Regions from separate parts of the Pantoea sp. XAF26B01_ASV70 genome, predicted to be linked through region 2. Evidence: predicted binding sites of a transcription regulator. Region 2 holds the regulator's gene; each other region holds the start of a gene.
What was found. Region 2 encodes Fur, which represses iron uptake genes when iron is present. Its sites were predicted from a motif close to ATAATAATGAGAACNACTATCAA; they were not measured.
Positions count from the first base shown of each region.

Region 1: the regulator Fur is predicted to act here: its motif matches at 7,760-7,782, upstream of fes (enterochelin esterase).
Region 3: the regulator Fur is predicted to act here: its motif matches at 6,639-6,661, upstream of ACX8ZY_RS17720 (isochorismate synthase).

Region 1 is NZ_CM137251.1:3,730,410-3,741,367, forward strand. It holds gene ftsH (ATP-dependent zinc metalloprotease FtsH) at 1-1,812, opposite strand, end outside; gene rlmE (23S rRNA (uridine(2552)-2'-O)-methyltransferase RlmE) at 1,926-2,555, opposite strand; gene yhbY (ribosome assembly RNA-binding protein YhbY) at 2,683-2,976, shown strand; gene greA (transcription elongation factor GreA) at 3,083-3,559, opposite strand; gene dacB (serine-type D-Ala-D-Ala carboxypeptidase) at 3,809-5,242, shown strand; gene ACX8ZY_RS17675 (TonB-dependent siderophore receptor) at 5,306-7,573, opposite strand; gene fes (enterochelin esterase) at 7,824-9,029, shown strand; gene ACX8ZY_RS17685 (MbtH family protein) at 9,129-9,347, shown strand; gene ACX8ZY_RS17690 (enterobactin synthase subunit F) at 9,340-10,958, shown strand, end outside.
Region 2 is NZ_CM137251.1:3,058,185-3,069,142, forward strand. It holds gene ybfF (esterase) at 241-1,005, shown strand; gene ybfE (LexA regulated protein) at 1,174-1,449, shown strand; gene fldA (flavodoxin FldA) at 1,582-2,112, shown strand; gene fur (ferric iron uptake transcriptional regulator) at 2,461-2,904, shown strand; gene ACX8ZY_RS14420 (hypothetical protein) at 2,976-3,371, opposite strand; gene glnS (glutamine--tRNA ligase) at 3,607-5,274, opposite strand; gene nagE (N-acetylglucosamine-specific PTS transporter subunit IIBC) at 5,427-7,454, opposite strand; gene nagB (glucosamine-6-phosphate deaminase) at 7,783-8,583, shown strand; gene nagA (N-acetylglucosamine-6-phosphate deacetylase) at 8,646-9,794, shown strand; gene nagC (DNA-binding transcriptional regulator NagC) at 9,802-10,958, shown strand, end outside.
Region 3 is NZ_CM137251.1:3,744,660-3,755,617, reverse strand. It holds gene rpmA (50S ribosomal protein L27) at 11-268, shown strand; gene cgtA (Obg family GTPase CgtA) at 511-1,683, shown strand; gene ACX8ZY_RS17740 (hotdog fold thioesterase) at 1,756-2,175, opposite strand; gene dhbA (2,3-dihydro-2,3-dihydroxybenzoate dehydrogenase) at 2,178-2,936, opposite strand; gene ACX8ZY_RS17730 (isochorismatase family protein) at 2,933-3,787, opposite strand; gene ACX8ZY_RS17725 ((2,3-dihydroxybenzoyl)adenylate synthase) at 3,806-5,422, opposite strand; gene ACX8ZY_RS17720 (isochorismate synthase) at 5,433-6,611, opposite strand; gene fepB (Fe2+-enterobactin ABC transporter substrate-binding protein) at 6,789-7,757, shown strand; gene entS (enterobactin transporter EntS) at 7,752-8,996, opposite strand; gene fepD (Fe(3+)-siderophore ABC transporter permease) at 9,142-10,131, shown strand; gene fepG (iron-enterobactin ABC transporter permease) at 10,128-10,958, shown strand, end outside.

The DNA.
Region 1 (10,958 bases), 670 kb from region 2:
CCAGCCCGCTGGCGGACGCACTTCGCGGCGCGCCATCAGGTCGTCGATCTGCGGTGCATCAATGGTTTCATACTTCATCAGCGCGTCTTTCATCGCGTGAAGGATGTCCATGTTCTCACCCAGAATCTGACGAGCACGCTGGTAGTTGCTGTCGATCAGGTGCTTAACTTCCTGATCGATGATGCGGGCCGTTTCATCAGACATATGTTTCGCTTTCGCGACAGAACGTCCAAGGAACACTTCACCCTCTTCTTCTGCATAGAGCAATGGACCCAGTTTTTCAGAGAAGCCCCACTGCGTCACCATGTTACGTGCCAGATTGGTCGCAACTTTAATATCGTTGGACGCACCGGTAGAAACACGTTCTGCACCGTAGATGATCTCTTCTGCCAGACGACCGCCGTAAAGCGTTGAGATCTGGCTTTCCAGTTTCTGACGGCTGGCGCTGATCGCGTCGCCTTCAGGCAGGAAGAAGGTCACACCCAGTGCGCGACCGCGCGGGATAATCGTTACTTTATGAACCGGATCATGCTCTGGCACCAGGCGACCAATAATGGCGTGGCCTGCTTCATGGTAGGCAGTTGACTCTTTCTGCGATTCCGTCATCACCATGGAGCGACGTTCCGCACCCATCATGATTTTGTCTTTCGCTTTCTCGAACTCCACCATCGAAACCACACGCTTGTTTGAACGGGCCGCGAACAGCGCTGCTTCGTTAACAAGGTTGGCCAGATCGGCACCCGAGAAGCCTGGCGTACCACGTGCAATGATCGCTGCATCAACATCAGTTGCCAGCGGCACACGACGCATATGCACTTTCAGGATCTGCTCACGACCGCGAACATCTGGCAGGCCAACAACAACCTGACGGTCAAAGCGACCTGGACGCAGCAGCGCAGGGTCCAGGACGTCAGGACGGTTAGTTGCGGCGATAACGATAATACCTTCATTACCTTCGAAACCATCCATCTCAACCAGCATCTGGTTCAGCGTCTGCTCACGTTCGTCATGTCCACCGCCTAAACCGGCGCCACGCTGACGACCGACTGCGTCGATCTCATCGATAAAGATGATGCATGGAGCCGCTTTTTTGGCCTGTTCGAACATGTCACGCACACGGGATGCACCGACACCGACAAACATTTCCACAAAGTCAGAACCGGAGATGGTAAAGAAAGGCACCTTCGCTTCGCCGGCAATCGCTTTTGCCAGCAAGGTTTTACCGGTACCCGGTGGCCCCACCATCAGAACGCCTTTTGGAATCTTACCGCCCAGCTTCTGGAAACGGCTTGGCTCACGCAGATATTCCACCAGCTCAGCAACTTCATCTTTCGCTTCGTCACAACCTGCTACGTCGGCGAAAGTGGTTTTAATCTGGTCTTCCGTCAACATGCGGGCTTTGCTCTTGCCGAAGGACATCGCGCCCTTACCGCCGCCGCCCTGCATCTGACGCATAAAGAAGATCCACACACCGATCAGCAGCAACATCGGGAACCACGAAATGAAGATTGAAGCCAGCAGGCTTGGTTCTTCCGGCGGTTCGCCAACCACTTTGACGTTTTTGGTCAAGAGGTTATCGAGCAACTTGGGATCGTTGACAGGAATGTAGGTCGTGTATTTATTGCTGTCTTTTTTAACGACGTTAATTTCACGCCCGTTAATACGTGCCTCGCGGACCTGATCCTGGTTCACTTCCGACAGGAAGGTTGAATAATCAACCCGACGGCCATTCGACTCGCTGGGCCCAAAGCTCTGGAATACTGACATCAGCACGACCGCGATGACTAACCAGAGAATCAGGTTTTTCGCCATGTCACTCAAGGGATTAACCTCATATTACAACGGTGTTAACAGATAGCGTAGGGTACTATAGATCCCGCATACATGGAATCGCAGCAAAACTGCGGACTTCTCCAGCAATTTGGTTATAGTTTGCGCCCAGTCGCCACAATATACACTTCACGTGAACGTGAACGTGAAGCGTCCGGCTTACGAATTTTCACTTTCGTAAACAGGGAGCGAATTTCCCGCAGGTATTCATCGAAGCCATCTCCCTGAAACACTTTCACTACAAAACTGCCGCCAGGTGCCAGGATATCCCGACACATCTCCAGCGCCAGCTCGACTAAATACATCGACCGGGGAATATCTACGGCAGGTGTACCACTCATATTCGGCGCCATATCGGACATGACAACCTGAACTTTTTGATCGCCAACGCGTTCAAGCAGCGCATTGACCACCGATTCTTCACGAAAATCGCCCTGAAGGAAATCGACACCGACTATCGGATCCATTGGCAGGATATCACAGGCAATGACTCGCCCTTTGTTCCCAATTTGCTGTACCACATATTGCGACCAGCCTCCGGGTGCAGCACCCAGATCTACCACGGTCATGCCGGGTTTGAAAAGCTTGTCACCCTGTTGTATTTCATCAAGTTTAAACCAGGCGCGCGAACGCAACCCTTTTTTATGCGCCTGGAGCACATATTTATCGCTAAAGTGTTCCTGAAGCCAGCGGCCGGAGCTGGCCGAACGCTTTTTACCCGTCATAATATTTCCAACTAAATCGTCATCGTAGCGATAAACCTGCACGCAATGGGTTGCGTCGATTTGGTGATATACCCGAGATGGCGGTAGAATGAACCGTTTTCAATCCCTGAGTAAGTAAAAAACTACGATGAATCTAAGTACCAAACAAAAACAGCACCTCAAGGGCCTCGCCCATCCGCTCAAGCCAGTGGTTATGCTGGGTGGCAATGGCCTGACTGAAGGCGTGCTGGCCGAAATCGAGCAGGCTCTGTCGCATCACGAACTGATCAAGGTAAAAATTGCCTCGGAAGATCGTGAAACGAAACAGCTGATCGTTGAGGCTATCGTGCGTGAGACCGGTGCCAGCAACGTACAGGTGATCGGCAAAACGCTGGTGCTGTATCGCCCCTCTAAAGAGAGCAAAATTTCTCTGCCACGCTAAGTGGGCAAAGAAAGTGACATGCTCTTACCTCAGATAAAAGGCCGCAATGCGGCCTTTTTCCTTTCTTTACATTGTGCTTTAACGCTTTTCAAAGCGTAGCAACATCTTAAAGGTATTCCACCTTCAGGATTTCATACTCAACGTCGCCGCCCGGGGTTTTCACAATAGCCACGTCATCGGCCTCTTTACCCACCAGGCCACGCGCCATCGGCGAATTGACCGAAATCAGATTTTGCTTAAAGTCCGCTTCGTCATCGCCCACAATGCGATACGTGGCTTCTTCGTCGGTTTCGACGTTCAGCACGGTAACGGTTGCACCGAAAATCACGCGTCCGGTTTTCGGCATCTGAGTGACGTCGATAACCTGCGCATTGGAGAGTTTGGCTTCAATCTCCTGAATACGGCCTTCGCAAAAACCCTGCTCTTCACGCGCAGCGTGATATTCCGCGTTCTCTTTTAAATCGCCATGTTCGCGTGCATCAGCGATAGAGGCGATAATGCGCGGGCGCTTCACGGTTTTCAGCTCGTTCAGCTCTTCGCGCAATCTTTCAGCGCCTCTTAACGTCATCGGAATCTGATTCATTTAAGCTCCTCGCCATCTTTCCTGTTTAACGATGTCATCCTGACCGGTGACTGCAGAAAAAAGCGTTCTGCGGCGCATTAGCCCGTTTTTGCAAATAAAAGAATCCTGACCCGGAGATGCTTCCAGGCCAGAAAAGAGTTTTGCAATTTGATACGTATTTTACCCCAGAGTTCCCTGCGGGTCATCGTTTACTTTGCACCGTCCAGCGACGTAGTATTGACGCCCTCACCTGCCAGTTACCGCGAGATTATGCGATTTTCACGACTTGTTACCGGATTAAGCTGCGCATTTATGCTGCAGGCACACGCAGCGCCAGTTGATGAATACATGCAGTACCTGCCAGACGGCGCCAATCTGGCGCTGATGGTACAAAAAGTAGGCGCATCAACACCGATTATTGATTATCACGGAAAACAGATGGCCCTGCCCGCCAGTACCATGAAAGTGGTGACGGCGCTGGCAGCATTGCTGGAACTGGGTGGCGACTTCCGTTTTCAGACCACTTTTGAGACTCGCGGCGCCATTATCGATGGCACCCTGAACGGCGATTTAGTTGCACGTTTCGGCGGTGATCCCACCTTAAGCCGTCAGGATCTGCGCAACATGGTGGCGGCGATAAAGAAGCAGGGCATTAACCATATCAAAGGCAATCTGGTTATCGACACCTCCGTTTTTGCCAGTCACGATATGGCGCCGGGCTGGCCGTGGAACGATATGACCCAGTGCTTCAGTGCTCCGCCGGGTGCGGCAATCGTTGATAAAAACTGCTTCTCGGTGTCGCTCTACAGTGCTAATACGCCGGGTGAGAATGCCTTTGTACGTATCGCCTCCTATTATCCGGCGCATATGTACAGCCAGGTGCGCACCATTGGCCGCAACAGCGGCGAAGGGCAATATTGCGAGCTGGATGTGGTGCCGGGCGAGCTGAACCGCTACACCCTCACGGGTTGTATGCGCCAGCGCGCGGAACCGCTGCCGCTGGCATTTGCGGTACAGGATGGCGCGGCCTGGGCTGGCGAAATCCTCAAGGCGGAACTGCGGTCATCTGAGATTGACTACAGCGGGCATCTGGTGCGACAGACGCAGGTTACCGAACCGGGTACCGTGCTGGCATCGACCCAGTCCGCGCCGCTGCATACGCTGCTGCACACCATGTTGAAGAAGTCAGACAACATGATTGCCGACACGGTGTTTCGCACCATTGGTCATCACTACTTCAATGTGCCCGGCACGTTCCGCGCCGGACAGGATGCCGTTCGCCGCATCCTGAAAGCCAAAGCCAATGTCGACATGGGTAATAGCATTCAGGTGGATGGTTCAGGTCTCTCCCGCCATGACCTGATTTCGCCGCAAACCATGATGCAGGTATTGCAGTTCATTGCGAAGAATGACAACACGCTGGATTATATTTCGATGCTGCCGCTGGCAGGTTACGACGGCACGCTGCAGTATCGCGGCGGGCTGCATGAGGCGGGGCTGGATGGCAAAGTCTCGGCGAAAACCGGCTCACTGCAGGGCGTCTATAACCTGGCGGGCTTTATCACCACCTCCAGTGGTGCGCGGGTGGCATTCGTGCAGTTCCTTTCCGGTTATGCGGTCCCGCCGGAAGATCAGCGTACCCGCCGTATTCCGCTGGTGCGATTTGAGAGCCGTCTCTACCGCGATATCAATCAGAACAACTGATTATTCAGTCATAAAAAAAGCGCAGCGGTCAGATCAACCGCTGCGCTTTTTATTGCCCGTCCATCAGAAGCGGGTATTCACGCTCATATACCAGGTGCGGCCCGACTCGTTAAAGGTATTGGCCCCTGCGCCATAGAGCCACGCTCCGGTGGTGGCATTGCCGGTGGTCTGCGCGTTGCCCTGCCGGAAATGGCGCTTGTCGAACAGGTTGTCGATACCCACGGTGACGCTGGCATATTTATTAACGTCATAGGTGCCGCTCATGCCCACAACCGAATAGGGGCTCACCTGATCGGTGGCGCTACCGGTGACGGCGTTACCTTTATAGTCATATTTCTTCGGTACCTGTTTACCGTACCAGGTCAGGGTCGTTTGCAGGGAGAGGTCCTGCATCGCCTGCCAGCTCAGCGTCGAATTGAGCGTATATTCCGGAATAATCGACAGACGATCGCCGGTCTCTTTATTCTTACTCTGCAGCATGTAAGTGAAGTTATTGTTCCACGTTACGCTGTCGGAGAACGGGACATTGACCGTGCCTTCCAGCCCCTCGACGACCGCTTTGGGCACATTTTCCCATTTGTAGATGTCGGTTTTGCCGTTAGATGCGGTGCCGGTTGGCGCCGTGCCAGCCTCGATCTTGTTACGGTAGTCGTTGCGGAACCAGGTCAGGCCCGCCTGGTAGCCGTCGCGCTTCCATTCGACCCCAATCTCTTTATTGATGCTGTTTTCCGCTTTCAGATCGTCATTACCCATCAGATAACAGGCACCGGCACTGGCGGCGCAGCCCTGACCATTGCTGTAGAGCAGATAGTTCGGGTTGGTCTGATAGAGGCTCGGGGCTTTATAGGCGCGCGCAATACCCATTTTCAGGGTGAACTCATCGCCTAATCCCTGTGACAGGTTGAGCGACGGACTCCAGTTATCGCCGACAATCGAATGGTGATCGAAGCGCAGGCCCGGCGTCAGCATGGTGCTATCGGTCAGCTCAATATTGTCTTCGGCAAACAGCGAGAAGATTTCCGCCTGTGAATAGGGTGTGCGGCCGGTCGTAGCGATACCGGGAATCGACCCGTAGCTGGCGGCCTGAGTCGTCGATGAAGGATCCTTCATCCGCTGCTGATTCCATTCCGTCCCGAAAGTCGCGGTCTGGTTCACCAGCCATTCAAACGGCACACTGATCTCACTGTGCAACAACACATCATCCAGCTGGATGGTATTGAAGTTGCTGTTGGCGAAGATGCCTTCGGTGCCGCCCGCCAGCCCCTCATTCAGACGCGCGTTGCGGGTGTTCTCATATTGCGCGTAGGTATTGGTGCTGATGCCATTATCCCAGGCACCGGTCCACTTAACAGAAAAGTTCTGCCGATAGAGCCGGTTGGTCTCGTCACCATATTTGCTTTTCACCAGGGCGTTGGTATTGGTGTTCTGCGTGTCCCCGGCATAGAGGTTGCCCTGACGACTGTAACCGGCCCCCACTTCCAGCGTCTGCATCGGCGCAAATGCCCAGCGCAGCAGGCCATGAATATCTTTGTTGATCGAGCCTTCCCGGCCCGCCGGGTACGATCCGGCGTAACTGCCGGTGCGGTCTGCGGCGTGCCCTTCATTAATGTCGTAAGCATCAGCCTGCGTTTTTGCCAGACCGCCATAGAGCCGGAAACTGACATCCTCGCCCAGTGGCCCTTCAAGGCTGAAGTTGGTGCGACGGGTCGCGCCCTCCTCCTTGTGTTCCGGCACGTTGTAATAGGCGCTCCATGAGCCGTGCCACTGATTATCCATCTCTTTTTTGGTGATGATGTTCACCACGCCGCCCGCTGCACCGTTACCGTAACGAGCCGCTGCCGGACCGCGGATTACCTCAATGCGCTCAATGATCTCTGGCGGCACCCAGTTAGTGTCGCCGCGCGTATCACGCTCGCCACGCCAGCCAAGCCGAACCGCGTTGCGGCTGGTCACCGGCAATCCATCGATCAGAATCAGGGTATTTTCCGGCCCCATGCCGCGGATATCGATCTGGCGATTGTTTCCGCGCTGGCCGCTGGTGGAGTTACCGGTCAGATTGACGCCAGGCATGGTGCGAATAATTTCGGCGACATCGCGTGCGGGTGGATGTTTTTTTATTTCGTCGGCGGTGATGGTCGACACGCCAGGTGCCTGCAACGTCTGCTCGGCGGCGGTCACCATCATGGTGTCGTCGTGGAGGGTATCGGAGGGGCTGCTGTCGATAACCGGTTCGTGGGTGGCTTCAGCAGCCACGGCACCGGCAGAAATGAGAGAGGCGGTGAAACCCAGTTCAATCATAATGGCTAACGAAAGCCGGGATAACTTTTTCATTTTTCTGTTCCTGGAGTGCCGGCGAGGATGCCACTGCCGGCGTGCCGGTAAAAAAGTAATAACCTTGCCTGCAACGTTTTCCCCTTGTCGCCGGGCCAGCGTCAGAACCGCTTTGCATCAGTCTGAAAGCCGGTGCGGCAGAGAGGATGCGCGCGCTCCCTGTCGGGCGGAAACACCCTATTGCAAATGCAAATAATTATCAATACTATTATTCATAACATGTATGACCCTAATCAAGGGTGATCGAAAGATGGCGCGTATGACGTGGTTAAGTGAAGAAACCGGCAGTGAACGCTGGTGGCAACAGCAGCAGCAACGGGGCATTCCTCTGGTTGAAGCTGGCGAAAAGGGAACCTGTCAGGTCACCTTTTTCTGGCGCGATCCCCAGGGTGACACGCAGCACTCCGATACCCGGCGCGTCTGGATCAATATTACCGGCGTAACCGATCATCATCATTCAGCGGTCCCCTCCTCCTTAACGCCTGTTCCCGATACCGATGTCTGGTGGTGGCAAACCGCCCTGCCCGCTGACTGGCGCGGCAGCTACTGCCTGATTCCTGATAGTCAGGAAGAGACTTTTACCGGGCAGGCCGATATGCAGGCAGTGCGCCAGTGGTGGAGTCAGAAATTCCCGCAGGCGCAAAGCGACCCGCTGAATCCTCTGCGAAGCTGGGCGGGTGGACGCGGAATGAGGGTCTCGCCACTGCACCTGCCACACGCGCCGGATCAGCAGGTGTGGCGTGCGGTTGATGAGGGCCGTGCCGCCGATATTCCGCTGCAACACTATTGGTGGCGCAGCGAACGGCTGGGGAACCAGCGTCAGATCTGGATCTCTGTTACCGGAGACGCCAGTGCAGGCGATCGTCCGCTGGTACTGCTGCTGGATGGTCAGTTCTGGGCACAGAACATGCCGGTTGCCGGCCCGCTTCAGCAACTGACAGAGGCAGGCGAACTGCCCCCTGCGGTCTATGTCATGATCGACATCATCGACCGCGAACACCGCACGCGTGAGCTGACCTGTAACCCTGACTTCTGGCTGGCGATTCAGCACGAGCTGTTGCCGCAGGTTCAGCGCTGGGCGCCGTTTCGTGCCGACAGCACGCTGGTAGCGGGACAAAGTTTTGGCGGCCTTTCTGCCGCTTACGCCACCCTGACCTGGCCGGAAACCTTTGCTGGAGCGATCAGCCTCTCCGGTTCGTTCTGGTGGCCCGCGCGCGGCGATCCCAATGGCTGGCTGCCACAGCAGTTACAACAGGGCTTACTGCAGGCACCCCCTCGCCGCTTCTACCTGGAAGCGGGACGACGCGAACGGTTGATTCTGGCAGCAAACCAGCAGTTTCAGCGCGATCTGAACGCTGCCGGACATCAGGTCAGCTATCACCCGGTCGAAGGCGGTCACGATGCGCTGTGCTGGCGCGGCGGACTGCTGGCAGGCCTTAAAGCCATGTGGCAATAGCCCTAACCCGCTTATATTCCGCCTTCTGCGCGCCACTGAAAGATATCTATGCAGGACAGCGGCGTTAGCGCGCCCGGTGACTGCGGACAGGAGACCGACATGCAACAACTTAACCCTTTCGACGATCCGCAACAGGATTGTCAGGTGCTGAAGAACGATCAGCAGCAGTACAGTTTATGGCCCGCCTTTTGTGCGGTTCCGGCAGGATGGCAGCCGGTGTTTGGCCCCGGGCCACAGGCTGACTGTCTGAGCTGGCTGAATGAAAACTGGCACGATATCCGTCCAGTTATGACGCAGGACAGAGGCGAAAATGTCTGAGATCACCCTCAACCCGCAGACAGAACAAAAAACGCTGCCGCTGGTGGCCGCTCAGCCCGGAATCTGGATCGCTGACCAGCTATCGCCCTATTCCAATGCTTACGCCGTGGCGCATTTTGTCGAACTGCGCGGTGCGCTGAACAGCGCGTTGCTGTCACGGGCCATAATTGCTGGCATGCAGGAAGCGGACACACTGAATATGGCCTTTGGCGAGCTGGAGGGTGAACCGCTACAGTGGCCTGAACCCCAGGCTTTCCGCGAGCCTGAGGTGGTCGATCTGCGCGACGCCGCCGATCCGGAGGCCGCAGCACGTGCGCTGATGCAGCAGGATATGACCGGCGATCTGCGGGTGCTGAGCGGCGCGCCGCTCTACCATCACAGCCTGTTTCGGCTGGATGAGGATCACTGGTACTGGTATCAGCGATACCATCATCTGGTGGTCGATGGTTTTAGTTTCACCGCCCTGACCCGCCGTATCGCCAATCTCTACAGCGCCTGGCAGCGCGGCGACACGCCGGAGCCAAGCCCGTTTGTGCCGTTCAGCGACGTCGTTGATGAATATCAGCGCTATCAGCAATCTTCGGGCTGGCAGCGCGATCGCCAGCACTGGCTGGAGAAAGGCGCGCAGCTACCTGCGCCCGCCTCGTTGTCCGCTCTGCCGCTGGCCGGTCAGAGCGCCAGCACCGACCTGCTGCGCCACACGTTTGCCGTGGATCGCGACACGTTTCAGGCTTTGCTGACGCACACCGGGCAGCACAACCTCAGTGCCGCGGATACCGCCTTTGCGCTGGTGGCGTTATGGCTGGCGCGCCTCACCGGCCAGCATGCGTTCGCCGCCGGTTTCATCTTTATGCGCCGCATCGGCTCGGCCGCGCTCTGCGCCACCGGTCCGGTGATTAACGTGCTGCCAATGGCGGTGCATTACGATCCGGCACAGCCGCTGACGGCACTGGCCGGGCGTCTGGCGGACGAAGTCAAAAAAATGCGTCGCCATCAGCGTTACGACGCTGAACAGGTGCAGCGCGATCTGGGTCGCTCCGGCGACAGCGATCCGCTCTATGGGCCGGTAATCAACCTGAAGATGTTTGATTACCAGCTCGATTTCGCTGGCATCAAAGGCGTAACCCATCAGCTGGCGTCAGGACCGGTACGCGATCTGGAGATTGCTATCTACCTCAGCGAACAGGGCGACCTGACACTGGAGTTACTGGCTAATGCACAGCGCTATAACGACACAACGCTAAAGCAACACGCCAGCCGCTTTGGCCTGCTGCTTCAGCAGCTTGCCGTCCGGCCAGCCAGTGCCTGTGGCGAGCTGGACATGCTGATGCCGGAAGAGCATCAGCAGCTCGCGGCGATCAACCAGACTGCCGTAATGCTGCCTGCAGAAACCCTGAGCAGCCTGCTGCTTCGGCAGGCACAGCGTTCGCCGCGCGCTCCGGCACTGGCAGATGAGGGGCATCAGCTTAACTATCAACAGATGCAGCAGCAAGTCGCCGCGCTGGGGCAGCAGTTGATTGCGCAGGGAGTGACGCCGGGTGATATCGTCGCCGTAGCGCTGCCGCGTTCGGTCTTTTTATCGCTGGCGCTGCAGGCGATCGTCAGCGTGGG
Region 2 (10,958 bases):
ACGGTTCTTTCTCATGACAGAACCACCTGTTTCCTGAAAAGCTCTGAGTATAGTCAGGCAATTCAAAGGGTGTGTGGGTTCTAACATCAGGATTATAAAGTTAAAGTCAGGCGGGTTGTTAGCAATCAAACGGTTTACGGGCAAAAGTCAGAATATGTCCTAATGCCGCCGGAACCGGCGCGCCTGAAAAGGTGAAACCATGATAACCTAAGCTCAGGTCTCAAACTTAAGAACTTTGCTATGATTTTGAACGCCCGTCTGCAAACTGAACAATCCCCTGCTGATTCTCTGCCCATCCTGCTTATTCACGGTCTGTTTGGCAGTCTCGATAACCTTGGCGTGCTGGCGCGCGGGCTGAAAGATGCCGGTCCGTTGCTGCAGGTAGATGTCCGCAACCACGGACTTTCACCACGATCTGACGAGATGAACTACGCTGTAATGGCGCAGGATATGGTCGAAACACTGGATGCACATGGCATTGATCGCGTCGCGGTGATCGGACACTCGATGGGCGGTAAAATCGCCATGACCATGAGCGCGCTGGTGCCGGAACGCATTGAGCGCCTGGTGATGATCGATATCGCCCCGGTGGATTACCAGACGCGCCGTCATGACCAGATATTTGCCGGCATTCGTGCCGTCACCGATGCGGGCGTCTCATCCCGCAGCGAGGCGGCGAAGGTCATGCGAACGCTGATCGAGGAAGAAGGGGTGATCCAGTTCCTGCTGAAATCCTTCCAGGAGGGGGAGTGGCGCTTCAACGTTCCGGTGCTGTGGGATAACTACACCACGATCTCTGGCTGGCAGCCGGTTCCCGCCTGGAATCACCCGGCGCTGTTTATTCGCGGCGGCGACTCCAGCTACCTGGATAACAGCTATCGCGATGCGTTGCTGCAGCAGTTCCCGGCCGCTCAGGCGCATGTGATCGGTGGCGCAGGACACTGGGTTCATGCAGAGAAACCCGATGCCGTTTTGCGCAGTGTCCGTCGCTTTTTTGCGCTTTAAAAGCAAATAGATGGCGGCAAAGGTTTAGGATTGGCGTCCGGCGTAAGCGTGAAGTATGATGGCGCGCTAAAATTTTGCCGCGGGTCAGTTTTGCTGCGGCAATGGCCAATAATTTATAATCTGCGCGGTGAGTGTCTGGCGCCCGCCCCCATTCAGTTTTACTAAGCCATGGCAAAAGAACAGACTGACCGCACGACGCTCGATCTCTTTGCTGATGAGCGCCGCCCCGGTCGACCCAAAACCAGTCCGCTTTCGCGTGATGAACAGCTGCGCATTAACAAGCGCAATCAACTGAAACGTGACAAAGGACGCGGGCTTCGTCGTGTCGAACTGAAAATGAACAGTGACGCCGTCGATGCACTCAATACGCTGGCAGAACAGCGCAATCTCAGCCGTAGCGAACTGATTGAACAGATGCTACTGGCACAGCTCAAACTGGATTAATGCGGGCAAATCGCACGCAGAGGCAAATGTCGGGGCTTTAACCGTTCACCGGTTTTCTCTCGTCTGCTATTATTCGCTGAAATGTGCTGCGGCACACATCTCATCATCAGGATTTAAGAGGTTATTTTACTCATGGCACTCGTAGGCATCTTCTTCGGCAGCGATACCGGCAATACCGAAAACATTGCAAAAATGATCCAGAAACAGCTGGGTACAGATGTTGCAGAAGTCCATGACATCGCAAAAAGCACAAAAGAAGATCTGGAAGCGTTTGATATCCTGCTGCTGGGTATTCCGACCTGGTACTACGGCGAAGCGCAGTGCGACTGGGATGACTTTTTCCCGACGCTGGAAGAGATCGATTTTAACGGCAAGCTGGTTGCGCTGTTTGGCTGTGGCGACCAGGAAGATTACGCAGAGTATTTCTGTGATGCCATGGGCACGATTCGCGACATTATCGAACCGCACGGTGCCGTGATTGTCGGACACTGGCCAACTGAAGGCTATCACTTCGAAGCCTCGAAAGGCCTGGCCGATGATACCCACTTCCTGGGCCTGGCCATTGACGAAGATCGCCAGCCTGAGCTGACCAGCCAGCGTGTGGAGCAGTGGGTTAAGCAGATTTTTGATGAACTGCAGCTGAAAGAGATCATCGAAGCCTGATCCTGCCCGACTCAATGTGAGCGCCAGCTCACATTGAGGCAATGAAAATGCCTATAGAAATAATAGCCACATTTTTTTAACTTTCTCCGTTTAATCTGTAGAATACCCGCATCGATCTTCCGCTTATTTTCTCAGGCGGCAAGACTAAGTGATGTGCTAACAGACCTCTGTCAGAATCTTCCCCGGCCCGGTGACGAATCCCCAATAGCCCATGATGATTCAGACACGCCCTCTGGTTTTCATTTCATCGCTTCAGTTCTATAATGAGACGCAAATGAGAATGAGCACAGATCGACATTCAAGGCGATAAGCCACAAAAGTGAATATTAGTAACAGGACAAAATCCGCATGACTGACAACAACACCGCATTAAAGAAGGCTGGCCTGAAAGTAACGCTGCCCAGACTGAAAATTCTGGAAGTGCTTCAGGAACCTGAGTGCCATCACGTCAGTGCGGAAGATTTGTATAAACGCCTGATCGACATTGGCGAAGAGATTGGCCTGGCGACCGTTTACCGTGTTCTGAACCAGTTTGATGATGCCGGTATTGTGACTCGTCACAACTTTGAAGGCGGCAAGTCTGTCTTCGAACTGACGCAGCAGCATCACCACGATCACCTGATCTGCCTGGATTGCGGCAAGGTTATCGAGTTCAGCGACGAATCGATTGAAACGCGTCAGCGTGAAATCGCGACCCGCCATGGCATCAAGCTGACCAACCACAGCCTCTATCTCTATGGACACTGTACGCTGGGCGATTGCCGTGAAGACGAAACGCTGCACGACCAGTAACGCTGGCGCGGCCTGAAATAAAAAAACCGGTGAATTCACCGGTTTTTTTTCGTCTGTTTTCTGCCCTCACCTCAGGCGACCAGCGTCTCCTGCAGATAGCGCCAGCGTGGAATGGAGCTGCTGCAATCCAGAATGGCCAGCGAAATGCGGCTCTGGTTATTGCCGTTCATCATCTGCATTTCGCGATACTGTACGACGATCTCTTTTTCATGATGAGAGAGAATGACATGTTCACAGGTGGCAATGCGCATCCCTTCCCGCTGCCCTTGTAACTGCTGGAAAAGATCCTCGACCTCGTTCAGATTGTACTCTTTGCCCTTTGGGGTCACCATGCGAAATTCAGGATGAAAATAGGACATCAGCAGCTGGAAACTGTCATCAGATCCGGCTGGCTGATTAAAAATACGTTCAATGAGCTGATGTAAAACGACGACACTGTGTTTGGCTTCCTGGGCGAGAACTGTCATTTTTTTTCCTTCTGTAACCCGCTTTGCAACCTCTGAGAGCGGATAGCCTACCTGAAAGCTGACAATTCACATCCTGAAATTGATTAATTTTTTTAAACTCAGATTACTCCCACAAGTCGGTATTGAACCGGTTGTGGTTAGTGCAGAATAAACGTCGGCGATGGTAAAAATCGGGGCAATAAAAAAGGGCGATAAATCGCCCTTTTGTCATTTTATGAGGTCAGCCCCAAAAAATTTATTCGCCCGTTTTGGTCCAGGTATCACGAAGACCGACGGTGCGGTTAAACACCAGTTGCGTCGGTTTCGAGTAAACGCTGTCGGCGCAGAAATAACCTTCACGTTCAAACTGAAACGGTGTTGTCGGTTCCACATCGCGCAGGCTGGGTTCAACAAAGCCGTTTTTGATGGTCAGTGACTCAGGATTAATGACCGCCAGGAAATCCTCTGCAGCAGCCGGGTTTGGCACACTGAACAGACGATCATACAGACGGAACTCAGCTGGCTGCGCGTGATCCGCAGAAACCCAGTGAATCACGCCTTTGACTTTGCGGCCATCGGCTGGATCTTTGCTCAGCGTATCAACATCGCTGGTGCAGTAGATGCAGGTAATGTTGCCCGCTTCATCTTTGGCGACCCGCTCAGCACGAATCACATAGGCGTTACGCAGGCGGACTTCTTTGCCCAGCACCAGACGCTTATATTGTTTGTTCGCCTCTTCACGGAAATCCGCGCGATCGATCCAGATCTCGCGGCTGAACGGCACTTCACGCGTGCCCATCTCCGGTTTACCCGGATGATTTGGCATGGTGACGATTTCGCTATGGCCTGCTGGCAGGTTTTCGATCACCACTTTAAGCGGATCTAAAACCGCCATGGCGCGGGGCGCATTCTCGTTGAGATCATCGCGGATACAGGACTCCAGCGAAGCCATCTCCACGATGTTATCCTGCTTGGTCACGCCAATACGACGACAGAACTCACGGATAGAAGCGGCGGTGTAACCACGACGACGCAGACCTGAAACGGTCAGCATGCGCGGATCGTCCCACCCTTCTACGTGCTTCTCGGTCACCAGCTGAGTGAGTTTACGTTTCGACATCACCGCATACTCCAGATTCAGGCGCGAGAATTCATACTGACGCGGATGAACCGGAATAGTGATGTTGTCCAGCACCCAGTCATAGAGACGGCGGTTGTCCTGGAACTCCAGCGTACAGAGCGAGTGCGTAATGCCTTCCAGCGCATCGGAGATGCAGTGGGTAAAGTCATACATCGGGTAGATGCACCACTTATTGCCGGTCTGGTGGTGTTCCGCGAACTTGATGCGGTAAAGCACCGGATCGCGCATCACGATGAAATTAGAGGCCATGTCGATTTTGGCGCGCAGACAGGCGGTGCCTTCGGCAAACTCACCGTTTCGCATCTTCTCAAACAGCGCCAGATTCTCTTCCACGCTGCGATCGCGATAAGGGCTGTTTTTACCCGGCTCTTTCAGGGTGCCGCGATATTCACGAATCTCATCCGGACTCAGTTCATCAACGTAGGCCAGTCCTTTGGAAATCAGCTCGATGGCATAGTTGTAGAGCTGATCGAAATAGTTTGATGAGTAACAGACCTCACCGCTCCACTCAAAACCCAGCCACTGAACGTCACGCTTGATGGATTCAACGAATTCCATATCCTCTTTAACCGGATTGGTATCGTCGAAACGCAGGTTGCATTGCCCCTGATAATCCTGGGCGATGCCAAAATTCAGACAGATCGATTTCGCATGACCAATATGCAGATAGCCATTGGGCTCCGGCGGAAAACGGGTATGCACGCTGCTGTGCTTACCGCTCGCCAAATCTTCGTCAATGATCTGACGAATAAAGTTAGTTGGGCGGGCTTCAGCCTCACTCATCTCAAAAATCCTCAATACGAATAACGGGTGATTTGTACCACGAAGTAACGGAGTATGATCCACAAAGCGTCTGAGGGAAACAACCGTTTGTTAAGCCTTTAAAACAAAAAAGGCAGGAATCGCTTCCTGCCTGTGGGGTTCTGTTGCGGGGATTAGCCTTTCACTTCATACAGCGGGGTTTCCCCTGCTATTACCTGACCCTGTGCCAGTAAAGTCAGACCGGCGAAATCGTCGCTGTTGCTGACCACGACCGGACTCACCATTGAGCGGGCATTGGCGTTAAGGAATTCAAGGTCCATCTCCAGTACTCGCTGACCGGCGACCACGCTGGCCCCCTCTTCAACCAGACGGGTAAAGCCTTTACCTTCCAGCGCCACGGTATCCAGCCCCATGTGCACCACAATCTCCACGCCATTGTCGGTTTCCAGACAGAAGGCATGATTGGTGTTAAAGATTTTCACCAGCGTACCGGCAATCGGTGCCACTACCCATTTGTCGCTGGGCTTGATCGCCAGACCGTCACCCACCGCTTTGCTCGCAAAGGCTTCATCCGGCACATCATCCAGCGCCACGACTTCACCGCTGACCGGCGCCAGCAGCGTGGCGATGACCTGCTTCTCACTGTTCAGCACCGCCTGCGGTTTAACGTCCGGCTCGGCCGGCGCACTGCTGGTAGCCGCTGCAGCGACCGGACCTTTGGTCAGCACTTTTTTCATGGCCGAGGCGATGCTTTCTGCCTGGGTACCCACGATGATCTGCACGCTCTGTTTGTTAAGACGGATTACGCCGGACGCGCCAAGACGCTTAGCAACCGCCTCATTCACCTGCGCCGAGTCATTCACGTTAAGACGCAAACGGGTGATACAGGCATCGATGCTGGTTAAGTTAGCTGAACCACCAATCGCCCCAATGTAGCGGCGCGCCAGTGACTCTGTGGCACTTTCACCGCTATCCGTTTTATCAACATTAACGTCATAACCATCAGTTTCATCACCATCAACCGCCAGCTCGCGGCCCGGCGTCATCAGGTTGAATTTTTTGATGGTAAAGCGGAACACAACATAATAGATAACGAAGAAGACCAGACCCTGCGGGATCAGCATGTACCAGTGTGTCGCCAGCGGATTACGGGTCGACAGCACCATATCCACCAGCCCGGCGCTGAAACCAAATCCGGCAATCCAGTGCATGCTGGCAGCGATGAAGACAGAAATACCGGTCAGGACGGCGTGGATCAGATAAAGCACGGGTGCCACGAACATGAAGGAGAACTCCAGCGGTTCGGTAATACCCGTAAAGAAGGCAGCAAACGCCGCGGCCAGCATGATACTACCCACTTTGACGCGGTTCTCAGGGCGCGCACAGTGGTAGATAGCCAGCGCAGCACCCGGCAGACCAAACATCATGATCGGGAAGAAGCCCGCCTGATAACGACCGGTGATGCCGACAGTTGCCGATCCGTCAGCCAGTGACTGTGCACCGCCAAGGAATTTAGGAATGTCATTAATGCCCGCAACATCGAACCAGAACACCGAGTTCAGGGCGTGATGCAGACCGACCGGAATCAGCAGGCGGTTAAAGAAGGCGTAGATACCGGCACCGGCAGAGCCGAGCTTCTGGATATGTTCACCAAAGCCCACCAGACCGTTAAAGATAACCGGCCAGATATACATCAGGATAAAGGCGACCAGGATCATCAGGAACGAGACCAGTATCGGCACCAGTCGCCGTCCGCTGAAGAAGGAGAGTGCTTTCGGCAGCTCGACGTGGCTGAAGCGGTTATAGACCTCCGCCGACAGGATACCGACCAGAATACCGACAAACTGGTTATTAATTTTGCCAAACGCCACAGGTACCTGGTCAACCGGCATCTTCTGTATCATCGCCACCGCGGCCGGTGAGCAGAGCGTGGTGACTACCAGGAATCCGACAAAGCCGGTCAGGGCTGCCGCACCATCTTTATCTTTCGACATGCCATACGCGACACCAATCGCAAACAGCACTGACATGTTTTCGATGATGGCAGCACCAGATTTGATCAGTAACGCCGCCAGCGCATTACCTGCGCCCCAGCTGTCTGGATCGATCCAGTAGCCCACGCCCATTAATATCGCTGCTGCTGGCAGGGTTGCTACCGGCACCATCAGTGCGCGCCCCACCTTTTGTAAGTAACCTAACATATCCCCTTCCCCCTATGAGCCTGACTTGTCGCTTTGCGCTGCTTAATGTTGTTATGTCAGCTGCAAAGATCGTTAATACACTTCATATCACGCAGCGAAGTGTAATGATAAATTAATTCGCCTCGCAAATTAAAAGCCTGGTAAATGTGATTTTTATCACTAAAAAACATCGTTTCATACGGCAACATCTGGCTATGACCGTAAACTTATTTTATGATCCGAAATATTGAATTATGCGCTGGCCATGGCGACAATGAATCATCTGTTCAGATTGGTGACTCACGCAACGGCTTAGCCATCCCCTTTCTATTTTCAATTGAGGTGAAACATGAGACTGATTCCTTTAGCGACACCAACCCAGGTGGGAAAATGGGCCGCCCGACATATTGTTAATCGTATCAATGCGTTTAACCCGACGGCGGATAAACCTTTTGTCCTGGGTCTGCCAACCGGCGGTACGCCACTGGAAGCGTACAAACACCTGATTGATATGCACAAAGCGGGCCAGGTCAGTTTTAAAAACGTCGTGACATTCAATATGGATGAATATGTTGGCCTGCCAAAAGAGCATCCTGAGAGCTATCACAGCTTCATGTATCGCAATTTCTTCGATCACGTTGATATTCAACCGGAAAATATCAACCTGCTGAATGGTAATGCCCCCGATATTGACGCAGAATGTCGTCAGTACGAAGAGAAAATTCGCGCGCTGGGTAAAATTCACCTGTTCATGGGCGGCGTTGGCAACGACGGTCATATCGCCTTTAACGAACCGGCTTCCTCTCTCGCTTCCCGTACCCGCATTAAAACCCTGACCCATGACACCCGCGTGGCGAACTCCCGCTTCTTTAACGGTGACGTTGATCAGGTGCCTAAATATGCGCTGACGGTCGGCGTCGGTACGCTGCTGGATGCAGAGGAAGTGATGATTCTGGTTACCGGCCATGTTAAAGCGCAGGCATTACAGGCGGCGGTTGAAGGCAACGTTAATCATATGTGGACCATCAGCTGCCTGCAGCTGCACGCGAAATCGGTGGTAGTGTGCGATGAGCCGGCCACCATGGAACTGAAAGTGAAAACCGTGAAATATTTCCGCGAAATGGAAGCGGAAAATATGAAAGGCGTGTAACAGAACATTGTCATGCCCTGCTGTTACGCTGAGTGACAGCAGGCCAGGACGGGAGAAGAAAGATGTACGCATTAGTTAACGGTCGAATCTACAGTGGCCATGAGGTTCTGGATAATCACGCGGTGGTGGTTGCCGATGGGCGTATTGCGCGCGTCTGTCCGCGTGAAGCGCTCCCGGCGGATATTGAGCAGCGGGATATGGCAGGGGCAAATATTGCGCCAGGCTTTATCGATCTCCAGCTCAATGGCTGCGGTGGCGTGCAGTTCAATGACAGCCTTGAGGCGCTCAGCATTGAAACGCTGGAAACGATGCAGCGCGCCAATGAAAAGTCTGGCTGCACCAGCTTTTTACCGACGCTGATAACCAGCAGCGACGCCCTGATGAAGCGGGCGATTGAAACCATGCGCGCCTACCTGCAGAAACATCAGAATCAGGCGCTGGGTCTGCATCTGGAAGGGCCCTGGCTGAGCAAAGCGAAAAAAGGCACCCACGATCCGGCGCTGATTCGCCTGCCGGATGCGGCGATGGTGCAGTACCTGTGTGACAACGCGGACGTCATCACCAAAGTCACGCTTGCCCCTGAAAATGCGGGTAGCGATGTGATTCGTCAATTGACTGATGCCGGGATTATTGTCTCAGCCGGTCACTCGAATGCGACCTATGAAGAGGCTAAAGCGGGCTTTTCTGCTGGTGTGAGTTTCGCGACGCACCTCTACAACGCCATGCCCACCTTTGCCGGACGTGAACCCGGGCTTATCGGTGCGCTGTTTGATTCGCCTGATGTATACTGCGGCATTATTGCGGACGGTTTACATGTACATTACGCTAACGTGCGCAATGCAAAACGCATCAAAGGCGACAAACTGGTGCTGGTCACGGATGCCACTGCACCGGCTGGCGCAGACATAAGCGAGTTTATTTTTGCAGGCAAAACAATCTATTATCGCGATGGGCTCTGTGTCGACGAAAACGGTACATTAAGTGGTTCTGCCCTGACGATGATTGAAGCGGTACAAAACAGCGTTGAACATGCAGGGATCGCACTGGACGAAGCGTTGCGCATGGCAACACTCTACCCGGCACGGGCGATGGGCGTGGAAAGGCAGTCAGGCTCGATCGAAGCAGGAAAAATCGCGAACCTGACTGTGTTTACGCGCGACTTTAAAATCATAAAGACGTTTGTCAACGGAGACGACGTCCTGAGCGAGTAAGCACTGAATGACCACTGGCGGCCAGTCACAAATAGGAAATGTCGATCTTGTTAAGCAACTCAATAGCGCAGCGGTTTACCGGCTGATTGATCAACAGGGGCCGATATCGCGCATTCAGATTGCCGAACTTAGCCAGCTCGCGCCCGCCAGCGTCACCAAAATTACCCGTCAGTTGATTGAGCGCGGCCTGATCAAAGAGGTAGACCAGCAGGCGTCTACCGGTGGTCGCCGCGCCATCTCCATTATCACTGAAACCCGCCATTTCCATACCATCGGCGTCCGCCTCGGACGCAACGACGCCACCCTGACTCTGTTTGACCTCAGCGGTAAATCGCTGGCGCAGGAAGATTATGCGCTGCCGGAACGCACTCAGGAGACGCTGGAACATGCGCTGTTTAACGCCATCAGCAGCTTCATTGAGCAGCACCAGCGTAAAATTCGCGAGCTGATCGCGATTTCAGTGATCCTGCCGGGGCTGGTCGATCCGATTAACGGCGTGATCCGTTATATGCCCCACATCTCTGTCAGCCGCTGGCCGCTGGTCGCCAGTCTGAAAAAACGTTTTAACGTTACCAGTTTTGTGGGTCATGATATTCGCAGCCTGGCGCTGGCCGAGCACTATTTCGGTGCAAGCCGCGACTGTGCTGACTCGATTCTGGTGCGTTTACACCGGGGCACGGGCGCCGGCATTATTGCCAACGGCCATATTTTTCTCGGCAGCAACGGCAACGTTGGCGAAATCGGCCATATTCAGGTCGACCCGCTTGGCGAGCGCTGCCACTGCGGCAACTTTGGCTGCCTTGAAACCATTGCCGCCAACGGCGCCATTGAAAATCGGGTACGCCATCTGCTGAATCAGGGCTATCCCAGCGTACTGACGCTGGAGGCGTGCCAGATATCCCACATCTGCAAAGCGGCCAATCAGGGTGATGCACTGGCCTGCGAAGTGGTTGAGCACGTTGGCCGTTATCTTGGCAAAGCTATCGCGATTGCGATCAACCTGTTTAATCCGCAAAAAGTGGTGCTGGCGGGTGAGATCACTGAAGCAGAAAAAGTGCTGCTGCCCGCGATTGAGGGCTGCATTAATACTCAGGCATTAGAGGCCTTCCGTAAAAATCTGCCGGTCGTGCGTTCCACCCTGGATCATCGTTCCGCTATTGGTGC
Region 3 (10,958 bases), 690 kb from region 2:
GATCTGACAAATGGCACATAAAAAGGCTGGTGGTTCGACTCGAAATGGTCGTGACTCCAATGCAAAACGTCTGGGTGTAAAACGTTTCGGTGGCGAATCTGTTCTGGCAGGTAGCATCATCGTTCGTCAGCGTGGCACCAAATTCCACGCCGGTACCAATGTAGGTTGTGGTCGTGACCACACCCTGTTTGCTACCGCAGACGGTAAAGTACAGTTCGAAGTTAAAGGTCCGAACAACCGTAAATACATCAGCATCGTTGCTGAGTAAGGTTGTCGTGACGCAGACGTTTAACGTCTGAACGCACGAATTGAAGGCCCCGCAGCTCCTGCGGGGCTTTTTACATTCTGCGGTCTGTTGCGGTAAAAGCGACGCATCACAAAAGTTTGCTGTACACTTTATGTACGCACTGGCGAAAGCCAATCCTGATTTATCCGCCGCTGGTCAGCGCAGAAGACCCTGGCGGACCCGTCTGCAGAGTGCTGCAGGCGATTGTGTGACGGAGATAGAAAATGAAGTTTGTAGATGAAGCGACAATTTTGGTCGTCGCCGGTGATGGCGGTAATGGTTGCGTAAGCTTCCGCCGCGAAAAATATATCCCGAGAGGCGGCCCTGATGGGGGTGATGGCGGTGACGGCGGTGACGTTTATCTGATCGCTGATGAAAACCTCAACACCCTTATCGATTATCGTTTCGAAAAATCTTTCCGCGCCGAGCGTGGGCAGAACGGCCAGAGCCGCGACTGTACTGGCAAACGCGGTAAAGATATCGAAGTTAAAGTGCCGGTCGGCACCCGGGTTATCGATCAGGGTACCGGCGAGACACTGGGCGACATGACGCGTCACGGCCAGAAACTGATGGTCGGCAAAGGCGGCTGGCATGGTCTGGGTAACACCCGCTTTAAATCATCTGTAAACCGCAGTCCGCGCCAGAAAACCATGGGTACCCCAGGTGAAAAGCGCGATCTGCAGCTGGAGCTGATGCTGCTGGCAGATGTCGGGATGCTGGGCTTACCGAATGCCGGTAAATCGACCTTTATCCGTGCCGTATCGGCAGCGAAGCCAAAAGTGGCGGACTATCCGTTTACCACGCTGGTGCCGAGCCTGGGCGTGGTTCGTATGGACAGCGAGCAGAGCTTCGTCGTGGCCGATATCCCTGGCCTGATTGAAGGCGCAGCCGATGGCGCAGGCCTCGGCATTCGCTTCCTGAAGCACCTTGAGCGCTGCCGCGTGTTGCTGCACCTGATCGACATCGACCCTATCGATGAAAGCGATCCGGTTGAAAATGCCCGCATCATTCTCGGCGAGCTGGAAAAGTACAGCGAGAAGCTGTTCAACAAGCCACGCTGGCTGGTCTTCAACAAAATTGATCTGATCAGTGAAGAAGAAGCGCAGTCACGGGCTAAAGCGGTGGCTGAAGCACTGGGCTGGGAAGATAAGTATTACCTGATTTCTGCCGCAAGCCGTACCGGTGTCAACGAACTCTGCTGGGACGTGATGAGCTTCATCAACGCTAATCCGAAAGAAGCGGAGCTTGAAGAGAAGCAGCCGGAGAAAGTGGAGTTCATGTGGGACGATTACCACAAAGAAACCATTGAAAACACGGTTGAAGTGGAAGATGAAGAGTGGGATGACGACTGGGATGATGAAGACGACGAAGGCGTTGAAATTATCTATCAGCGTTAACCGATCGCCTGCTACAGCGTGATATGCAATGCCCCCTTTCAGGCCTGAAAGGGGGCATTGTTCTTTCTGCAGCTAGCTCATCACCGCCACACTCAGTCGCGCACTGCAGCACAGCTGATCCCGACCGTTCCGAATCTCAATCTGCCAGCTCTGACTGCGTTTACCCAGATGCAGTGGACGGCAAATTCCCCGCACCAGACCGGCAGAAACCGCACGATGATGGCTGGCATTCACTTCTACGCCAACCACGCTGCTGCCTTCCTCAACCGCCAGATATCCGGCAATTGAGCCCATCGACTCCGCCAGCACCACGGACGCACCGCCATGCAGCAGCCCGAACGGCTGTTGCGTACGGGCATCGACCGGCATCGTCGCTTCCAGATAATCATCACCTATCAGGGTAAAAACGATACCCAGATGGGCCACCAGAGAGTTCTCACCCAGCGCATTCAGGGCGGGAAGATCAATGGATCGCTTCCAGATCGCTGTCATCATCAGGCTCCCAGGGTTGCGCCACCATCAACCACAATATCCTGCAGCGTCACATGGCTGGCAAGATCCGACGCGAGAAACAATACGGTGGCCGCAATTTCCTGCGGCTGCGCGATCTTGCCCAGCGGGATACCCAGCTTGAACTGATCCGGGAAGCCGGCAATCATCTCCTGCTCACCCGTCGGTGTGTGCCACAGGCTGCGCTGCATATCGGTGTCGGTGGAACCGGGTGAAACGATGTTGCAGCGCACGCCATAGGGCGCCATCTCCAGACCCACGGTCTGACAGAGACTGCGCAGCGCCGCTTTTGAAGCACCATAAGCGGACATGCCAATACGCGGGGCATGAGCCGAATTAGACGCGACAGTGACGATGGCACCGGCGCGCTGTTCGCGAAAGCGTGGCAATGTTTGCTGGAACAGATTAAACGCGCCGCCCGCATTGACGTTAAGACACGCCTGCCAGTCGGCAAACGACAGCTCATCGGTGGCACCAATCCGTAAGATACCGGCTGCGTTGACCAGCACATCAATGCGCGGTTGCACGGCCAATACGCGCTGGCAGATCGTTTTGACCTGAGCCGGATCGGCTACATCCATCGTGTGGCAGGGAAACGGGTAATCATGGCCCTTAAAACGTTGATCAAAGGCCTCGACCTGTGCGCCAGCCTGATGAAAGGCTAACGCAGTATGATAGCCGATACCCTGGCCGGCACCGGTTACCCAGACGATTTTACCGCTGAAGTCGAATGTGTGGCTCATTTCGCCGGCTCCCGCGTCAGCAGCGCCCACCAGCCATCAATGCTCGGATTTTTCGCCAGGCTGACGAAATCGATATCACGATGTACCTGACGCCAGCGTGCCGCCAGCGCCATCACGCGTACTGAGTCCAGACCGTAATCAATCAGGTTTTCATCATCTTCCGGCACCTCATCATCTTCCAGCAGCGGCAGGATCAACGCGCGCAAATCATCTTTGCTGAGTGGCACAGGCATCAGATCGGCGGTCATCACCACTTTTCCGCTACGGCCCGCGGTGTAGGTCAGCGCCATCATATGTTCCTCACGGCTGAAGTCAGCCAGCGCATCGGCCACCATAAACGGCTGAATATTGCGCATAAACGCATCGGTGGCGGTGGTCAGGCAGCCAATATGGGCATAGACGCCGGTGATAATCAGCTGATCGCGACCCATCTCCTGCAGGATCGACTCCAGCGGCGAGCGGTGAAATGCACTGTAGCGCCATTTGGTCAGGACATGATCGTCCTCATCCGGTGCCAGCGCATCCACGATCTTCTGCTGATCGGGATGTTTATTCAGGCCCGGTCCCCACATGTCGTTGAGCAGCGCCCGATCTTCATCGCTCTGCGCATTTGGCTGAGCGGTGTAAAACACCGGAATGCCCTGCGCTTTGCAGTAGCGACGCAGGCGGACAATATTGTCGACTACCTGCTCAACCAGCGGGCTATCTTCGCCCCAGAAGTTGAGAAAATAGCGCTGCATATCGTGGATCAGCAGGGCGGCACGGCCCGGCTCCAGCATCCATTTCACTTTGTTGTTGGGCAACTCGGTGGCGGCTGGCAGCGGATAAGAGGTCAGTTGTGGAATAGCCATTGAAAATCTCCGGACAGATCAGGCTTGCGCTTGTTGATCGGCAAGTTGTTGGCGCAGACGTTTTTTGTCCACCTTTCCGACCGCGGTCAGCGGCAGGGCATCTACGCAGGTAATACGGTCGGGCAGCTTAAATTCTGCCACGCCAAGTTCACGCAGGTGACGACGCAGCGCCACCGGTTTAACCGGCTGACGGGTGACGATAAAGGCACAGCTCTTTTCGCCCATCAGCTCGTCGCTCATGGAGACCAGCGCAGCGTGGATCACATCCGCATGGCGCTGCAGCAGGTTTTCGATCTCTTCGGCTGCGATCTTTTCGCCGCCCCGGTTGATCTGATCTTTCTCCCGGCCCTGCACGATGATGTTGCCAGAGGGCGTGATCTCAATCAGATCGCCAGAGCAGTAAAAGCCCTGGTCATCGAAGCTGGCGGCGTTATGTTCCGGGCTGTTGTAGTAGCCGCGGAAGGTATAAGGACCACGCGTCATCAGGCGACCGATGGAGCCTGCTGGCAATGGATTACCCTGATCGTCGGCGACCCACACCTCGTCATCCGGGGAGATCGGGCGTCCCTGCGTGGTGAGAATGGTCTGCTCATCGTCATCCAGTCGGGTGTAGTTCACCAGACCTTCCGCCATACCAAATACCTGCTGCAGGGTGCAGCCGATCTCGTTCTGGATGCGCGCGGCCAGCGTTTCGCCCAGCTTTGCGCCACCGACCTGAATGCGTTGCAGCGAGGCCAGCGCAGCATTGCTGCCCCATTCCTGAATCGCCTGCAGCCAGAGACTGGCGGCGGGCGGAACCAGGCCGGTATCGGTGACCTGATGCTTTTCAATCAGCGGGAAGCAGAGTGTTGCGCTGGGATCGGCGGCTAAGATCACCTGTCCGCCCGCGTAAAAAACGCCCAGCGCGCCCGGCGAACTCATCGGGAAGTTATGCGCGGCGGGCAGGGCGATCAGGTAGCGGGTGTCGGCGGTAACATCGCAGATAACGTCACTCTCACGGATGCTGTAGTAGTAATCATTATGGGTACGTGGGATCAGTTTCGGTGTACCGGTACTGCCACCTGACAGCTGGAAAAAGGCGACTTCATCGCCTGCGGTCGGGGTTGCGATGAAGTTGCCCGCGGGTTCAGCCAGCAGGGCGTCGAGGCTGTTTTCCGTCTGAGCGTCATTACGCAGGATCACCTGTTGGAGTGAAGGCTGATCGCGGCGAAGTTGCGTAATAAACACATCATCGGCGAACAGTGCGTGGCTGCGATCGGCAATTAACAGGCTCGGCGAGATCTGACTGGCATAGGCGGCCAGTTCGGTGCGCTGATGGCTGAACAAGGCGTTAACCGGGGCAACGCCGATTTTGAACAGGGCAAACAGCGTCAGGTAAAATTCCGCCACGTTGCCGAGCTGCACCAGCGCCGTATCGCCTGACTTCAGGCCGCGACGCTGCAATGCCGCGGCCAGGTTGTCACTCAGCGCCGCCAGCTGGCGATAGGTAAATTGTCGTTCGCCATCAATCACCGCTACGCTCTCGCTGTCGCGATGACGTTCCAGGATGTCGGTCATCGGCAGATCGAGCCAGTAGCCTTTTTCACGGTAACGTGCAGCCAGATCGTCCGGCCAGCGGCTGTAGGAAATCGTCATACAGGTTCCTTTATTGCAGTCCAAAAGCGCGAAGCATGGTGTCGAGTTTGACGCCGGTTTCACGCCATTCTGATTCAGGTTGTGAGTCCGCTACGATGCCTGCGCCCGCAAACAGCCGCACCCGCGGGCCATTCACCGTACCGCAGCGAATGGTGACGACCCATTCGCCATTGCCCTGATCGTCACACCAGCCGACGATGCCGCCAAACAGCTGACGTTCGAATGGCTCCAGTCGCTGAATCAGCGTCTGAGCACGCTGATGCGGGAAGCCGCTGAGGGCCGGTGTCGGATGCAGCAGACAGGCCAGTGACAGCGCATTTTCGCGATCGTCCAGCACGTCACCCTGAATCTGCGTAGCGAGATGCCACAATGTTGCAGTGGTCAGCAGTGAGGGTGTCTCGGGGACCGACAGCAGGCGGCTGCGCGGTTGCAGCGTCGCGCGCATCGCATCCGTGACCAGCTTATGCTCATGACGATCTTTTGCTGAGTGCATCAGGCTGTCGCCAGAGGCCTGGTCACGCTGCGGATCGCGATGACGCGGCGCTGAACCGGCCAGCGGACAGGAGCTGAACTGGCGGCCCTGCTTACGAATCATCAGTTCCGGGCTGGCGCCAACCAGCGCGCCACCATCGGGCAGCGGCAGATGGAAGTGATAGCTGTTAGGGTTCTGCGCCACGATGCGCTGCATCAGGGCGGCCGTATCAACCGGTTGTTCCGCCACGATATCCATCAGCCGCGACAACACCACTTTATCCAGATCGCCGCGCTGCGTAGCCGCCACCGCCTGCGCAACCATGTCGATGAAAATGTCATGGTCCGGCACCGCCGTGCGGCGACGCACCTGCGGCAGTTCAGCCTCAGCCAGAGAGGCACTGGCGTTGAGATCGTCACGGTTAAAGGTCTGATACGACTCAGGGATAAACAGCGCAGCGGGCTGATCCACGTCGAAGGGGATTGCACCCACCAGAATGGGATGGGCAATGCCCTGTTTTCTGGCTGAAGCAAAATGGTGCTGTAGTTGCTGCTGAAACTCCCCTGTCAGCTGCTCACCCTGCCTCACCGGCGCGGTAAGGGTAGTAAAACAGCCCTGTGTGGTCAGGCTTTGCCAGGGAGAGGTAAACAGAAAGCCACGGCAGAGTGCCGGGAAATCCTGCAACAAGGGATGTTCAAACGCCAGCGATTCCACCATAATTCCCACCTATAAATGATAAGATAACTAATAATGATTATCATTTGTATTGTGGGCCAGTAACCTACGTTGATTAGCCGAAAGTGTCAATAATTACGCGGCGATTCAGCTGGCATGGCCGGTTAAATCAGCACAAATGGTCTCTCTCTTTTTCCGGGTAAAAGTGGACGAAAATCTATGAGTAAACATGGTGTCACATCGGCGATAGCGCTGTTTTTCCTGAGCATCAGCCTGTTCAGCGTTACCGCTGCTGCCCAGACCGGCTGGCCGCGTACTGTCGCCGGGGCAACAGGCAATATCACGCTGACCCAGGCACCGATGCGTATCGTTTCGACCAGCGTTACCCTGACAGGCTCGCTGCTGGCCATTGATGCGCCGGTCATCGCCAGTGGCGCAACCGCACCCGGCAGTCGGCTGGCTGATAAGCAGGGATTCTTCCGTCAGTGGGGCGAAGTGGCCAAACAGCGCGGCGTAAAACGTCTCTACATTGGTGAGCCCAGTGCAGAAGCGATTGCTGCTGAAGCGCCAGACCTGATTGTGGTCAGCGCCACAGGGAATGATTCGGCGATCAAACTGGTCGATCAGCTCGCGGCGATTGCGCCGGTGCTGGTGGTGAATTACGACGATAAAAGCTGGCAGCAACTGGTGACGTTGCTGGGTGAGGTGACCGGGCATGAAGCGGAAGCTGCCGCCCGGAAAGCTGAGTTTGATGCGCGAGAAAAGGCTCTGAAAGCGAAGCTGACCCTGCCGCCGCAGCCGGTATCAGCGATGGTGTGGAACGGGGATGGCCGGGCAGTCAATCTGTGGACGGATGCGTCGGCGCAGGGGAAATTACTGCAGCAACTGGGCTTCACTCTGGCGACGCCGCCGGCCACTCTTCAGTCTGGTCACAGCATGGGACAGCGTAAAGATATCCTGCAACTGTCAGGAGAAAATCTGGCGGCAGGCCTTAATGGTCAATCATATCTGCTGTTTGCCGCCGAAGAGCCCACCGCCGCACAGGTGATGAGCAACCCTTTCCTGGCGCAGACCCCAGCTGTGCGCGCAAAAGCGGTCTATGCGCTGGGGCTGGATAGCTTCCGGCTCGACTACTACAGCGCCAGCAATTTGCTGACGCGGCTGGAGACGCTGTTCGTTAAATCATGATCCCGTTTCCGCCGGTGCAGGCGGTTGATAGCGACGCAGACGCGCCATCAGCAGCCACATGACGATGCCCAGCACGGTGGCTGCCAGACCAGACAGGCTGGCCGCCTGCTGCGGCAACAGCAGCGAACCCATCGCGCCAATCATCGCTGCACCTATCGCATCGCCGGTGACATTCTGCGCTGTCCAGAGGCTGTTGATCCTGCCGAGCAGCGCATCAGGCGTCAGCGTCTGGATCAGCGCGTACTGCACCAGGCTGTTGATGGCACTGAAATAGCCAAAGGCCGCGAGGCAGACCAGACTCGCGCTGAACCACGGCATCAGGCTGAACAGAGCCAGCGCGACGAAAGCAGCAATAGCACTCGCCAGAATCAGGCGGCCCGGCTGCGGTGACTGTGCCAGCCGTCCGCTGGTGAGGGCACCTGTGGCAGCACCCAGCGGAACGGCGGCATACATCAGCCCTAACTCCGTCACACCGACCTGCCAGTGTGGCGCCAGCGCCGGATAGAGCACGCGCACCGCGCTGGCTAACGTCACCAGCGCGCCGACCAGCGCCGCCATGCCAACGATCGGGCTGGCAAACAGGAATTGCACGCCGCTGACCAGTGCTTTTAGCGGATGCTCACGCGGCTGCGGCGGTGGCGCCAGCCGCGGCAACCGCAGCAGGGTTAGCACCGTCAGCAACGTGCCGAACGCCGCCAGTCCGTAGTTCCACGCCACACCGCCCTGCGCGATGACCAGTCCGGCAATGGCGGGGGAGAGAATCGCGCCAAAGCGCACCGTCAGCATGGTAATCGCACCTGCTTTCATCAGGTTTTCACGCCCGACCAGCGCCGGCGTCGCCGCCAGCAGCGCGGTGACGCCTATCGCGCCGAAAAAACCATCCCACAGTCCCAGCACAAAGACGGCGATCACCGACGGCGAAGGGAGCAGGGCATTGATGCATAAGGCGACAAAGCCCAGGCCACAGGTGGATCGGGCAAACAGGATCAGACGTCGGCGCTCATAGCGATCCGCCAGCACGCCGCCGGTCAGCAGGCCGATAAACATGCCGGCACCGGCCAGCGTCACCGCCAGCCCCACCAGCAGCGGCGACTGCGTTAGCTGCTGAATCTGAACCGGTACCGCCACCGCCAGCATGCCGAGGGCGACGATGGAGATAAAGCGGGCGATAAAAATGGCGCGAAAGGCGGGGTGGGTTCTCAGCAGGCTGAGATCGATAAAGTGGGAGGGTTTGTTCATAACGTCGCTTTTTTGCACCCATTTTCCTCATCATTGAGTCCGGGAGTCATGGTAACATACAAAAAATCACTAATAACGATAACAAGTATCATTATCATAATGACTCGTGCTGCGATCTCAATGAATCGGTGAAGGTTTAAACGTTATGCGTCAACTTCGTGCAATAGCAGGTTCAGGGATGCTGCTGTTGTTGCTTCTCGCGCTCAGCCTGATGCTGGGTGCCAAATCTATCCCCTTTCATGATGTCACGCAGGCCTTATTCAGCGGCTGTAACCGCGTCGATTGTGTCATCGTGCGCGATGCCCGACTGCCGCGCACCCTGGCGGGTCTGCTGGCCGGGATCAGTTTAGGTCTGGCGGGCGCGCTGATGCAGAGCCTGACGCGCAATCCGCTGGCCGATCCCGGCATTCTCGGTATCAACGCCGGTGCAGGCTTTGCGGTAGTGCTGGGCATCGCCCTGTCTGGCGCTGACTCCCCCGCGGACTGGCTTGGCTTTGCCTTTACGGGCGCACTGCTGGCCTCCCTGCTGGTGGCGCTGACCGGTGCGCTGGGCGGTGGCCGCGTTAATCCGGTGCGTCTGACGCTGGCAGGCGTGGCGCTGGGCGCGGTGCTGGAGGGGTTAACCTCTGGTTTATCGCTACTCAATCCTGACATCTACGATCATCTGCGTTTCTGGCACAGTGGCTCGCTGGATATCCGCAATTTTGCCATTCTGCGCACCACCTTTCCGGCGGTAGTCGCCGGTAGCCTGCTGGCGCTGCTGCTGGCGCGTTCGCTCAACAGCCTGAGTATGGGCGGTGATATGGCGACCGCGCTGGGTACCCGGGTGATGCGTACCCAGCTGGTGGGATTACTGGCTATTGCGCTGCTGAGTGGGGCGGCGACAGCCGCTGTCGGCCCCATCGCTTTTGTCGGCTTAATGACGCCACATCTGGCCCGCTGGCTGCTGGGTAACGATCATCGCTGGATGCTGCCCGGAACCCTTCTTATCACCCCCTGTTTGCTGCTGGCCGCCGATATTCTGGGACGGCTGCTGGTACCGGGCGAACTGCGCGTGTCGATTGTCACGGCCATACTGGGCGCGCCGATGCTGATTGTGCTGGTGCGCCGCAAGTCGGGAAGAGGGCAGCTATGAAACGGGTGATGATTAATGCGCTGATGCTGCTGGTGGCCTGCGGGGTGCTGACCTTTCTGAGCATTACGCGCGGCACCTTACCGATCTCCGCCAGCCAGTTGTGGGCCCTTATCAACGGCGAGGCGGCGCGTAACATACAGCTGATTGTACTGGAGTGGCGACTGCCGCGTGTCATGATGGCGCTGCTGATTGGTGCGGCACTGGGCGTCAGCGGGGCAATTTTTCAGTCGCTGCTGCGCAACCCGCTGGGCAGCCCCGATATTCTGGGTTTCAATACCGGCGCTTACAGCGGCGTGCTGGTGGCACTGGTGCTGTTCCAGCAAAACATGGAGGGCATGACGCTGGCGGCACTGCTTGGCGGACTGCTCACGGCGGGCGTGGTCTGGCTGTTGAGCTGGCGCAACGGCGTGGAGACCTTTCGTCTGATCATTGTGGGCATCAGCGTGCGGGCGCTGCTGATGGCGCTGAACAGCTGGCTGATTATCAGCGCCTCACTGGAGGCGGCACTGAGCGCCGGGCTCTGGAGCGCCGGTTCACTCAACGGCATTACCTGGGCGAAAACGACGCCGGTGATTATCGTGCTGCTGCTGGCGCTGCTGGCGACAAGCATGCTGGCCCGGCGCATGCGTCTGCTGGAGATGGGTGACGACACCGCCTGCGCGCTGGGCGTACCGGTTGAACGCAGCCGCGTTTTGCTGATGCTGACGGGCGTGATCCTCACCGCCGCCTCTACCGCGCTGGTCGGTCCTGTCTCCTTTATTGCGCTGCTGGCACCGCAGATTGCTCGTCGGCTATGTGGCGGTATCAAAGGCGCGCTGCCGCTGGCT